One region of the Dickeya dadantii NCPPB 898 genome, then DNA from elsewhere that is predicted to be linked to it. Evidence: predicted binding sites of a transcription regulator. Region 1 holds the regulator's gene; the other holds the start of a gene.
The links. Region 1 encodes LexA, which represses DNA repair genes until DNA is damaged. Its sites were predicted from a motif close to TNCTGTATGTACATACAGNA; they were not measured.

Region 1 (5,488 bases):
GCATCGACCGTCTGCTGAACAAAAAATGGTAATGGCAGTCTGAATAATCAGTTGAGCAGCACAGCCTGACTCTTATTTGATGGCGGTCGACAGCATGCTGTGACCGCCATTGTCATTATTTCTGGGAGGACGCGGCTATGGGATTATTGGTTGACGGCGTATGGCACGACACCTGGTATGAAACCCAGTCATCCGGCGGGCATTTCAAGCGGCCGCAGACATTTTTCCGCAACTGGGTCACCGCCGACGGCGAAGCCGGCCCGACAGGTACGGGCGGTTTCAAAGCGGAAGCCAGTCGCTACCATCTGTACGTATCGCTGGCCTGCCCCTGGGCCCATCGCACGTTGTTACTGCGAAAACTCAAAGGTCTGGAACAACACATTGATGTCTCGGTGGTGCACCCGCTAATGCTGGACCACGGCTGGACCTTCGATACCGACTTTCCACAGGCCACCGGCGACACGCTTTATCAGCACGAATTTCTCTATCAGCTTTATCTGCACGCCAAAGCCGACTACAGCGGGCGCGTCACCGTTCCCGTGCTGTGGGACACTCAGCAGCACACTATCGTCAGCAATGAATCCGCGGATATCATCCGTATGCTCAACAGCGCGTTCGACGGTTGCGGCGCCGCAACCGGTGATTACTATCCGCAGGCGCTGCGAGGACAAATCGACGAGCTGAACGAGTGGATTTACCACCAGGTTAACAACGGCGTGTACAAAGCCGGTTTCGCTACAACACAAACCGCTTACGACGAATCGGTCGGGCTGGTCTTTACCGCGTTGGACAAACTGGAAACGATCCTCGCTCGGCAACGTTATTTGGCTGGCGATCGCCTCACTGAAGCGGATATTCGTTTGTGGACGACGTTGATCCGTTTTGATCCGGTCTATCACACCCATTTCAAATGCGACAAACGCCGGATAAGCGATTACCCGAACCTGTATGGTTATCTGCGTGAAATCTACCAGTTGCCGGGTATATCCGACACCGTGGACATGGCGCATATCCGCCACCACTACTATCGCAGTCATAGCACCATCAACCCTCACGGCATCATATCCGTAGGGCCGGAGATGGACCTGAACGCGCCACACGGCCGGGATAAACGCTACCCGTAATCTATCCGCGGCGAACGCCGCGGACGATTTACCAGCACACTCCAGATATAACAACGCCGCCGGTTGATGTCAGCCAACCGGCGGCGTTGTCTATTTCATACCACCATCAAAACGCGTTGAATATGCGCGGAATTTCCCGTAAAAACCACGCTTTGGCTTCGCCCATACTGTCGCGCCGCCATGCCATGATGATTTGGCCTTCCATACTATTTTCCGGGCTTACTACCCGCAGACGGCCTTCGGCGACATCCTGAGCCACCCGTTCATACGGCATGGTCGCCACCCCCAAGCCGGCCAGCAACGCCCGACGTTTGTCATCCATCGAACTCACGGTCAAACGCGGCTGTTTATCCAGTAGCTGTACCGTCAGCACCGGGCGCTCGCGGGCGGTATCGGCAATCGCGATGCCGCGATATTTGATACGCGTAACCTCAGACAGCGGCTCCGGTTCGTCGTGAATCGGATGGTCCGGGCTGGCCACGTATACGTTCTTCATTGAATAAAGTTTACGGGTATTGATTTCCGAAGATGAGCGGAAGTGCATGTCCGGCGCGACAACGATATCCGCCCGCCCCTGCTCCAGCCGTTCCCACGCCCCGGCCAGCACTTCGGTCAATAACGACACCTGGGTATTGGCCTTGAGCGATAGCTTGTCCAGCAGCGGAAAAAAGCGCTCGGTCGGCACCAGCGCTTCCACCACGATGGTCAGGTGGGTTTCCCATCCTCGCGCCAGCGCTTCGGCATCCGTAGTCAGCTTGTCGGCAGCTTCCAGCAGAATTCGCCCGCGCTCCAGCAGCATTCGCCCAACATTGGTGAATTTGGTGCGATGGCCTGAACGGTCGAACAGCACCACATCCAGTTCATCTTCCAGTTTCTGCATGGTATAACTCAGAGCGGACGGAACCCGCCCCAGTTCATCTGCAGCGGCAGCAAAACTTCCCCGGCGATCGATGGCGTCCATGACCCGTAAAGCTTCTAGTGTTAATGCCCGTTCTTTTGCCATTTCTTCACTCATTCAGGATTTTTGAACGTACCGACCAGATTAACTGGCTAACAATCCATCGTCCAGACAATTACTATCGCTTTATCAATAATTCTCAGGGTCGAATACCATGATCATTAGCAGAGCAGCAGAACAGTGCGGCCAGGCTGACTATGGCTGGTTGCAGGCACGTTACACCTTTTCTTTCGGTCATTACTTTGATCCTGATCTACTGGGTTTCGCCTCGCTGCGGGTGCTCAATCAGGAAGTACTGGCCCCGGGTGCCTCTTTTCAGCCACGAACCTATCCGCGCGTCGATATTCTGAACATCCTGTTGCAGGGCGAAGCGGAATATCGCGACAGCAACGGCAACCATACTCGCGCCAGAGCGGGTGAAGCCTTGCTGCTGGCCGCCCAGCCCAACGTCAGCTACAGCGAACACAATATCGGCGACAACACGCCGCTGACCCGGCTGCAACTGTGGCTGGACGCCTGTCCAACGCGGGAAAACCAGTGTTTGCAGCGGTTAACGCTGAAAGACCAGCCTTACCAGTTGCTGGCATCGCCGGATGAGTCGGCCGACGCCTTCCATTTGCGCCAGCAGGTTTGGATTCACCATCTGGATCTGGCGGCTGGCGAGCAGCACAACCTGACGCTAAACGGCAACCGCGCCTACCTGCAATCGATTCACGGCACCAGCAGCATCAACGGCAATAGCGCTGCGATTCACAACGTATTGCGCTGCGGTGACGGTGCGTTTGTCCAGCAGGAAAACAGCCTTATCATTCGGGCGGAAACCGCCACACGGGCATTGCTGATCGACCTGGTTGTCTAGGCTGGCGCTCACGCCAGGACCCGCCACGTCTATTTCCTTACGCCCTGATAGCCACCTTTCAGGGCAGAGCCAGCGCCACGAATCAGGCCAGGCGCGGCCGGGAATTCGCTATAAAGAAAATCAATTGTCAGCCATGCGGTGTAACGAGAGCAGGCCCAGCGCAACCTTGCGGCAGCCATCTCGGCGTTTTTATTCAGTCATGGTAAGATGCCGCCATGATTTCACACTCGCTTCAGGGTTACTGCAATGGATTCAACCAATCCGGACAAACTTGTTGCCCAGGCTGAACAGCTTTGCCAGCAACGCAATGTGCGTCTGACGCCCCAGCGTCAGGAAGTATTGCGCTTAATGGCCCAGCAACCCGGTGCGATCAGCGCGTATGATCTGCTGGATTTGCTTCGCGTTTCCGAGCCTCAGGCCAAGCCGCCCACCGTTTATCGCGCGCTGGATTTTCTACTGGAACAAGGTTTTATCCACAAGGTAGAGTCCACCAACAGCTATGTGCTGTGCCATCATTTCGAAGAGCATAGCCATACTTCGGCATTGTTTATCTGCGACCGCTGCGGGCTGGTGACGGAACGCCAGACGGAAGGCGTTGAGGAAACGCTGCACCAGTTGGCGAAACAGTCAGGTTTCGCCCTGCGTCATAGTGTGGTAGAAGCCCACGGTTTGTGTGGCGAATGCCAGAAGGTGGAGTCCTGCGAGCATCGGGACAGCTGTAATCATGATCACAGCATACTGGTGAAGAAACGCTGAGTGTGAAGCCGTTGCTTCACACTACTCTGTCGAAATACGTACTCGTTTAAAATACGTACTATTTCGAAATACGTACTCTTTCAAAATACGTGACGCTTTCTAAACACATATTCTTTCTGAATACGTTATTCGTCCTGAATACGTCACGCTTCCCTCAATTCATACACCACTTATGCACTACGTTCGGCCCGGACCATCAAAGTACCGGACGGTACAGGTGTTCATCCAGACAAGCTGAACACCTGCATGGGCGGAAGCCTACATCCATCAAAAGCGGACTAAAGCAGGGGCGTTAGCTCCAGTCGCTGTTGCGGATCACGCCAACCGCCAATCCTTCAATGGAGAAATTTTGCTCGCGCAGATCGACAACGATCGGCGCGAATTCTTTGTTTTCCGCCAGCAGTTGCACAACATTGCCCTGCTTTTTCAATCGTTTGACCGTTACTTCATCTTCAATACGCGCCACCACCACCTGGCCGTTGCGCACATCCTGCGTTTTATGCACCGCCAGCAGGTCGCCGTCCAGAATACCGATATCCTTCATCGACATTCCGCTGACCCGCAGCAGGAAATCGGCGCTAGGCTTGAACATCGCCGGGTCGACCTGATAGTGGCATTCGATGTGCTGCTGAGCCAGCAACGGTTCGCCGGCGGCGACGCGGCCAATCAGCGGCAATCCCTGATCTTCTTCTTCCATCAACAGGCGAATACCGCGGGAAGCGCCGGTAACGATCTCAATGACGCCTTTGCGCGCCAGCGCCTTGAGGTGTTCCTCAGCCGCATTCGGCGAACGGAAGCCAAGCTGACTGGCGATTTCGGCCCGGGTGGGCGGCATACCGGTTTGTGAAATATGATCGCGAATCAGATCATAAACCTGCTGTTGTCTGGTAGTTAGCGCTTTCATTCCGCCCCCTGGTTGTTTATACAGTTTCGCTGTGAGTATATACAGGGAAAGTGCCGATGGGAACCGCGATATCGCTATTGCGCGGATTTTTCTGCGATTATGCAAAGCGTCACGCAAAACGGTTCCACAGTATCGCTCCCCATACTCCCGCCGCCAGCAAACAGGCGACAAATACCGCCGCCGAGCCAATGTCCTTCGCCCGGCCGGACAATTCGTGGTAATCCATGCCGATTCGATCCACCACCGCTTCAATAGCGCTATTGACCAGCTCAAACAGCACGATCAGCACCACGGAACCGATCAACAACAGCCGCTCCACCATTGCAACCGGCAGCCAGCAGGCAATAATAATGGCGGCAAGCGTGAGTAGTGATTCCTGGCGAAATGCGGCCTCATGCCGCCATGCCTGTTGCAACCCTTGCAGCGAATAACCCGCCGCTTTGATGATGCGGGTTATCCCGGTTGTTTTGTTCATGCTTACTCCACCTTTAATTTGTCATTGGCCGCAATTTTAACGCGTCGTCATGGTCTCATCACCACAGATATCCTGCCGGGTTTCTGGTATCCTTGGCCCGCATTGCTAACAAGAGGCTTCTGGTTGTTATGTCAGGTTGGCGTAGAATCTACTATAAACTACTGAATTTCCCACTAAAACTCTTGGTAAAGAGTAAAGTTATCCCACAGGATCCCGTTAACGAACAACGTCTGGATCCGGCGCGACCGATCTTCTATGTGCTGCCCTACAACTCCAAGGCAGACCTGCTGACGCTGCGCACCAAATGTCTGGAGCTCAGTCTGCCCGATCCGTTGCAGCCGCTGCAGATCGACGGCAAAATTCTGCCGAGTTACGTATTTGTCAATGACGGCCCACGCCTGTTCCGTTATTA
Region 2 (5,488 bases), 210 kb from region 1:
TGAATATTTTTGGGCTGTCCATGGCAGGAAATGACGCAGAATGATTTCAAATCAATATATCAGCCGTATCTCTCTCAACCGCGATAAGGTGGAATCATTCGACCTTTATCCATTTTCTATTCCAGCTATTCATTCGTTTGACTTTATTGACCCGCACCCCAAGGTTACCTTTTTTATTGGCGAGAACGGCAGCGGAAAATCAACATTGTTGGAAGCGATTGCCGTTGCAATCGGGTTTAACCCCGAAGGCGGCACCCAAAATTTTAATTTCAGTACGCGGGCGTCGCACTCAAATCTATCCAGTTACCTGAGAATCGCCAAAGGCGTTAAACGTCCCCGCAATGGATTCTTCTTCCGCGCCGAGAGCTTTTTTAATCTGGCCTCCGAAATTGAACATCTTGATGCCGAACCGTCCTTTGGACCGCCGGTGATTAATTCCTATGGCGGCCACTCGTTACATGAGCAGTCGCACGGCGAGTCTTTTCTCTCATTAATGATGAACCGCTTTGGCAGCAAAGGGTTATACCTGCTTGACGAACCGGAAGCCGCGCTATCGCCGGCCAGGCAGTTGGCGATGCTCGCCAGAATGCATGACCTTATTCTGGATGATTCGCAGTTTATTATCGCCACCCATTCACCGATTCTTCTGGGCTACCCGGATGCATTAATTTATCAGTTTGATGGCGATAATATATCCCAGGTGAATTATAAAGACACCGATCACTATCAAATCACGCGTGCGTTCCTGAACAATCCTGAAAAAATGCTTCAGGAGTTAATGAATCAATAATAAAAAACCCATTAAAACCACTTAGTGCATTCAATTACCCATAAACCATTCATTCTCATTCTATCCATAAAAACATGGAGGAATATCGACAGTTAATTTTCAGGATAGCCATATAAGACCACACAAAATAGATTTAATTTAGTCCCTAAAAAGCCATGCTGCTGAGGACATCTTCAAAGGGATAACAGATGAACAATCTATCAGTAAAAAGAGTGTTATTTACTTCCACGCTATTAACCATGACCTTTTTTATCAAAAAATAAATATCGCCGATGGAGGTATCAATGCAAAATTGAGATACAAAAAAATGGTGTATACACAGACATTAACCGATCGGGCTATAGAAATTGAAGCGGTGAGTTATATAGCAGGAAAACCGGTATCACCGGGTCAGGCTCTCGTGCCAAAGCAATATGGCGCTTCCATCGTGAAAACAGCAGGTCAAGCCTTGCAGAGCGCCATGACCGCCTCATCAACGCATCGGCATGAAATAAAAATTTTACTGATTGCCGTGGCATCACAAAACAGGCTCTGGAAAAAACCGGTGCGGTAACGCCTGATGATGCTGTCATTTCGACGCTGATGCCGCGCCTGTCAGGCCAACGCCTGAAACGCGGTCAACCCGGCTAAAACGGTATAACCCGCCAAAAATGAATAAAACAGCATGAAGGGCTGCCATAAATCTAAATCTGCACTATTACTTTCTTATCAACTCAACATCATTTACCCGTCGTGCTTAAGGTTGCAGGCACGCAGCCCTTGCTGCAACCCGCCTTGCTTAGCGCATAAATTACTTAGGGCATAAATTGCTGCAGGCATAAAAAGGTCACTGATATGTTTCCGATATAGGGGATGGCGATGTTTGGATTATCAAAAGTGCTGAGCACAGAAGGAAAAAAGATTACGGCAGCGAAGGCAAGCACGTCAGAACATGATATGAACGCGATTAAGCAAAGCATTGCTTATATCGAATTTATGCCTGATGGCACCATTCTCTATGCCAACCCGATTTTTCTCGACCTGCTTGGATATACGCTGGATGAAATACAGGGCGAACATCATCGTATATTTTGCGACCCTCAATACGTGAGGTCGGAAAATTACCGTGAGTTCTGGCGACGGCTGGCCAACGGCGAATCTTTTTCCGGCGTATTCGACCGCTACAACAAACAGCATGACAAGTTCTTCCTGCGAGCCACCTATTTTCCGGTAAAAAACCGTAACGGCGAGGTGATTAAGGTTATCAAACTGGCGTCCGACATTACCCAGAATCATCAGGCGCTGGTGGACAAAGACGCCATTCTCTCCGCCCTGCACCGTTCACTGGCGGTGATTGAATTTACCCCGGAAGGGCACATCATCTGGGCCAACGATAACTTCCTGAAAACCATGGGCTATAGCCAGGAAGAAATACAAGGCCAGCACCACCGAATATTTTGCTACGACATCTTCTACCGGGAAAACCCGCGCTTCTGGGACAAGCTCAATAACGGCGAGTCGTTCGTCGGCCGTTTTGAGCGTAAAACCGCGCAGGATGAGCGGGTGTGGCTGGAAGCCAGCTATAACCCGATTCTCGATGCCCACGGACACGTCTACAAAGTGATAAAATTCGCGTCCGATATCACCACCCGGGTCGAAAACGCCAAGCGCATCGCGGACATTGCGGTGACCACCTCGGAACAAACCTCGCAAATCACCCATAATGCCAGCGAAGTGCTGACGGAAACGGTCAACAATGCCGAACGGATTACCACTCAGGTGCAATCGGCCTCGGAAATCGGCTCCCGCCTGCACGAGCATGCCAAAAACATCAGCGCGATGATCGGCACCATCGACGCCATCGCCTCCCAGACCAACATTCTGGCGCTTAATGCAGCGATTGAGGCCGCGCGGGCCGGCGAGTCCGGACGCGGCTTTTCCGTGGTGGCGGAAGAGGTGCGCAAACTGGCGCTCTCCACCTCAGCCGCGACGCAAAAAATCACCCATATGGTTGAAGATAATTCCCGGTTAATTGAGCAAATGTACCAGCAGTTGGATCAGATTAATCAGTTCTTAGGGGATGAGAGAGAGAAAATACACGACCTCTCGCGCGGCTTTAGCGAAATTAACAGCGGCGTATCCGCGTTTGTCGATGTAATACATCGCTTAAATGTGTAATTCCGGCCGGGCTTATTTTCATAATCGGCCAATTAATAATTTCCAGGCTATTATTTTTAAAACAATATAAATATTACCCGACGAAAAATACACCGCCGGTTTTTAATGCAATCTCTTTCCTGCCTGGGACATCAGCGCCTTCTTCTGACAAGAATGCGAGTTCGCTCGCATACGGAATACGATCATCGTGTCCACGCGACATTGAGGTATATATTAAGGTGTATAAATACACAGTCATCATATTGGTAAGGATCAGCTATGAATTACAACGTTCAGCATGTGGATAAACGCCATGCGGCTGGGTTCCATCTGGTAGGCCCATGGGAACAAACGGTGCCGCAAGGATTTGAGCAACTGATGAAATGGGTGGATGAACACGCGGTGCAGCCGCTGGAATGGGTTGCGGTTTATTACGGCAACCCGCAAGAAACGCCGCCTGAAAAACTGGAAGCGGATACCGTGGTAAGCGTATCCGCCGATTTTCATCTGCCCGCCGACGGCGAAGGGGCGATCACCACGGAAATCGCCGCAGGTCAGTACGCGATTGCCCGCGTGCGCGTATCCAACGACGATTTCGGCATGTCGTGGCAGGCATTTTTTGCCGCGTTACTCGGCGATGGTAAAACCATCGACCCAGCGCGCGCCTGTTTCGAAGTCTATCTTAATGACGGCTACAGCGACGGCTTCTGGGATATCGATATGCATATTCCGATTCAGTGACGGAAAACAGGTGGAATGCCCCGTCCTTCGCACGAGCCCGGCTACACCGTTCTCAGCGTTGCCGGGCCTGTGCATCGTCTGCGGCTATACAGGTCCTATGCCGCCTTGATAGCGGCATGGTGAATCTACGCCGGCGGCGCGAATCATTGCAGGACATCGTCGCCAAAAGGTTTGTCGGTCATCGGCCTTAATACTGTCGTGCTTTCGAACGCTGTAACCGCACCTCGCGCGCCGCCGCTTCAATCGCCGGCTTGTCCGCCACCTGCGCGGTGCCGGTATTCCACCAGGCGTCGTAACCGTGGGTCATGGTTTTCGGCAGCACCTTGATATCCAGCAGACAGGGGCCGGAGTGTGCCTGCGCCTCACGCAGCGCCTGCAGCAACGATGCCTCATCCCGCACCGTCCACGCCCGACAACCGTAGCTTTCGGCGTTGCGGGCGAAATCCACCGTCACCAGCGAGCCGGTTAGCTTGCCGCTGTCCCGGTCGCGCCGCCGGTTCTCGGTGCAAAAGCTGCCCATGCCCTGACTCATCTGCAAGTTGTTGATGCAGCCAAACCCGGCGTTGTCGAACAGCAGCACGGTTATCTTGATGCCTTCCTGCACCGCGGTTTGCAGCTCGCTGTGCAGCATCAGATAAGAACCGTCGCCCACCATCGCGTACACCGGCTGTCGCGGCGCCGCCAGCCGCGCGCCCACCGCCGCTGCGATCTCATAGCCCATGCAGGAATAACCGTACTCCAGATGGTAACTGTCCGGCGTTTTCACCTGCCACAGCCGTTGCAGGTCGCCGGGCAACGACCCGGCCGCGCCCACCACGATAGCGTCGTCTTCCAGCGCGTCGTTCAACAGCCCCAGTACGCGGGTTTGCGTTAGCCGGGTGCCCAGCGTTTCGCGGTACTCCGCCAGTTGCGCGTCCAGATGTCCGGCGATTTCCAGCCCCTGACCGTCTTCGTCGCGCCGGTCGAACAGACGCTGGCGTTCCCGTTGCCAGTCGAGGCTCGCCTGCGCGATCTCGTCCCCCCAGCCGCTGCGATAACCCTGAGCGTCCAGCGCCTGCGTCAGTTGCGTCAGCCCCTCGCGAGCGTCGGCGATCAGTGCGGTGGCATCCAGTTTGAACGCGTCGAACTCCGCCACGTTGAGCAGCAAAAATTCGACCTGCGGGTGGGTAAACAGCGATTTGGAAGCGGTGGTGAAGTCGGTCAGCCGGGTGCCGACGCCAATCACCAGGTCCGCCTGCGCCGCCAGCCGGTTGGCGGCCTGCCCGCCGGTGACGCCAATGCCACCGGCGTTAAGCGGGTGCGTCGATACCAGCGCACCCTTGCCCGCCTGGGTTTCGCCAAACGGCAGATTAAAGCGCTCGGCAAACTGCTGAAAAGCGTTGTGCGCGCCGGCATAACGCACCCCGCCGCCGCAAATCAACAGCGGGCGGCGTTTACGCGCCAGCAGTGCTGTCGCCTGCGCCAGCCGGGCGACGTCCGGCGGACGGCGTTCCAGATGATGCACACGGCGCTGGAAAAACGCCGCCGGATAATCCCAGGCTTCCGCCTGCACGTCCTGCGGCAGGCATAACGTCACCGTGCCGGTGTCTGCCGGATCGGTCAGCACCCGCATGGCATTGATCAGCGCGCTCATCAGTTGCTCCGGACGACTGATGCGATCCCAGTAGCGCGACACCGGCCGCAGGCAATCGTTGGTACTGATGGTCGCGTCGTGATACTGCTCGATTTGCTGCAACACCGGATCGGGCTGACGGCTGGCGAACAGATCCCCCGGCAGCAGCAACAGCGGAATGCGGTTGGCGGTGGCGGTGGCCGCCGCCG

Region 2: the regulator LexA is predicted to act here: its motif matches at 3,164-3,183, upstream of sbmC (DNA gyrase inhibitor SbmC).

The regions. Positions count from the first base shown of each region.
Region 1 is NZ_CM001976.1:585,700-591,187, reverse strand. Features, by position in the region: gene DDA898_RS03180 (DoxX family protein) at 1-32, shown strand, start outside; gene DDA898_RS03175 (glutathione S-transferase family protein) at 138-1,124, shown strand; gene DDA898_RS03170 (LysR family transcriptional regulator) at 1,231-2,127, opposite strand; gene DDA898_RS03165 (pirin family protein) at 2,237-2,941, shown strand; gene zur (zinc uptake transcriptional repressor Zur) at 3,188-3,697, shown strand; gene lexA (transcriptional repressor LexA) at 3,990-4,601, opposite strand; gene DDA898_RS03150 (diacylglycerol kinase) at 4,711-5,076, opposite strand; gene plsB (glycerol-3-phosphate 1-O-acyltransferase PlsB) at 5,205-5,488, shown strand, end outside.
Region 2 is NZ_CM001976.1:793,749-799,236, reverse strand. Features, by position in the region: gene DDA898_RS04095 (AAA family ATPase) at 41-790, shown strand; gene DDA898_RS23020 (hypothetical protein) at 1,098-1,343, shown strand; partial or broken gene DDA898_RS23955 (PAS domain-containing protein) at 1,643-2,425, shown strand; gene DDA898_RS23950 (methyl-accepting chemotaxis protein) at 2,456-2,947, shown strand; gene sbmC (DNA gyrase inhibitor SbmC) at 3,206-3,667, shown strand; gene iolD (3D-(3,5/4)-trihydroxycyclohexane-1,2-dione acylhydrolase (decyclizing)) at 3,855-5,488, opposite strand, start outside.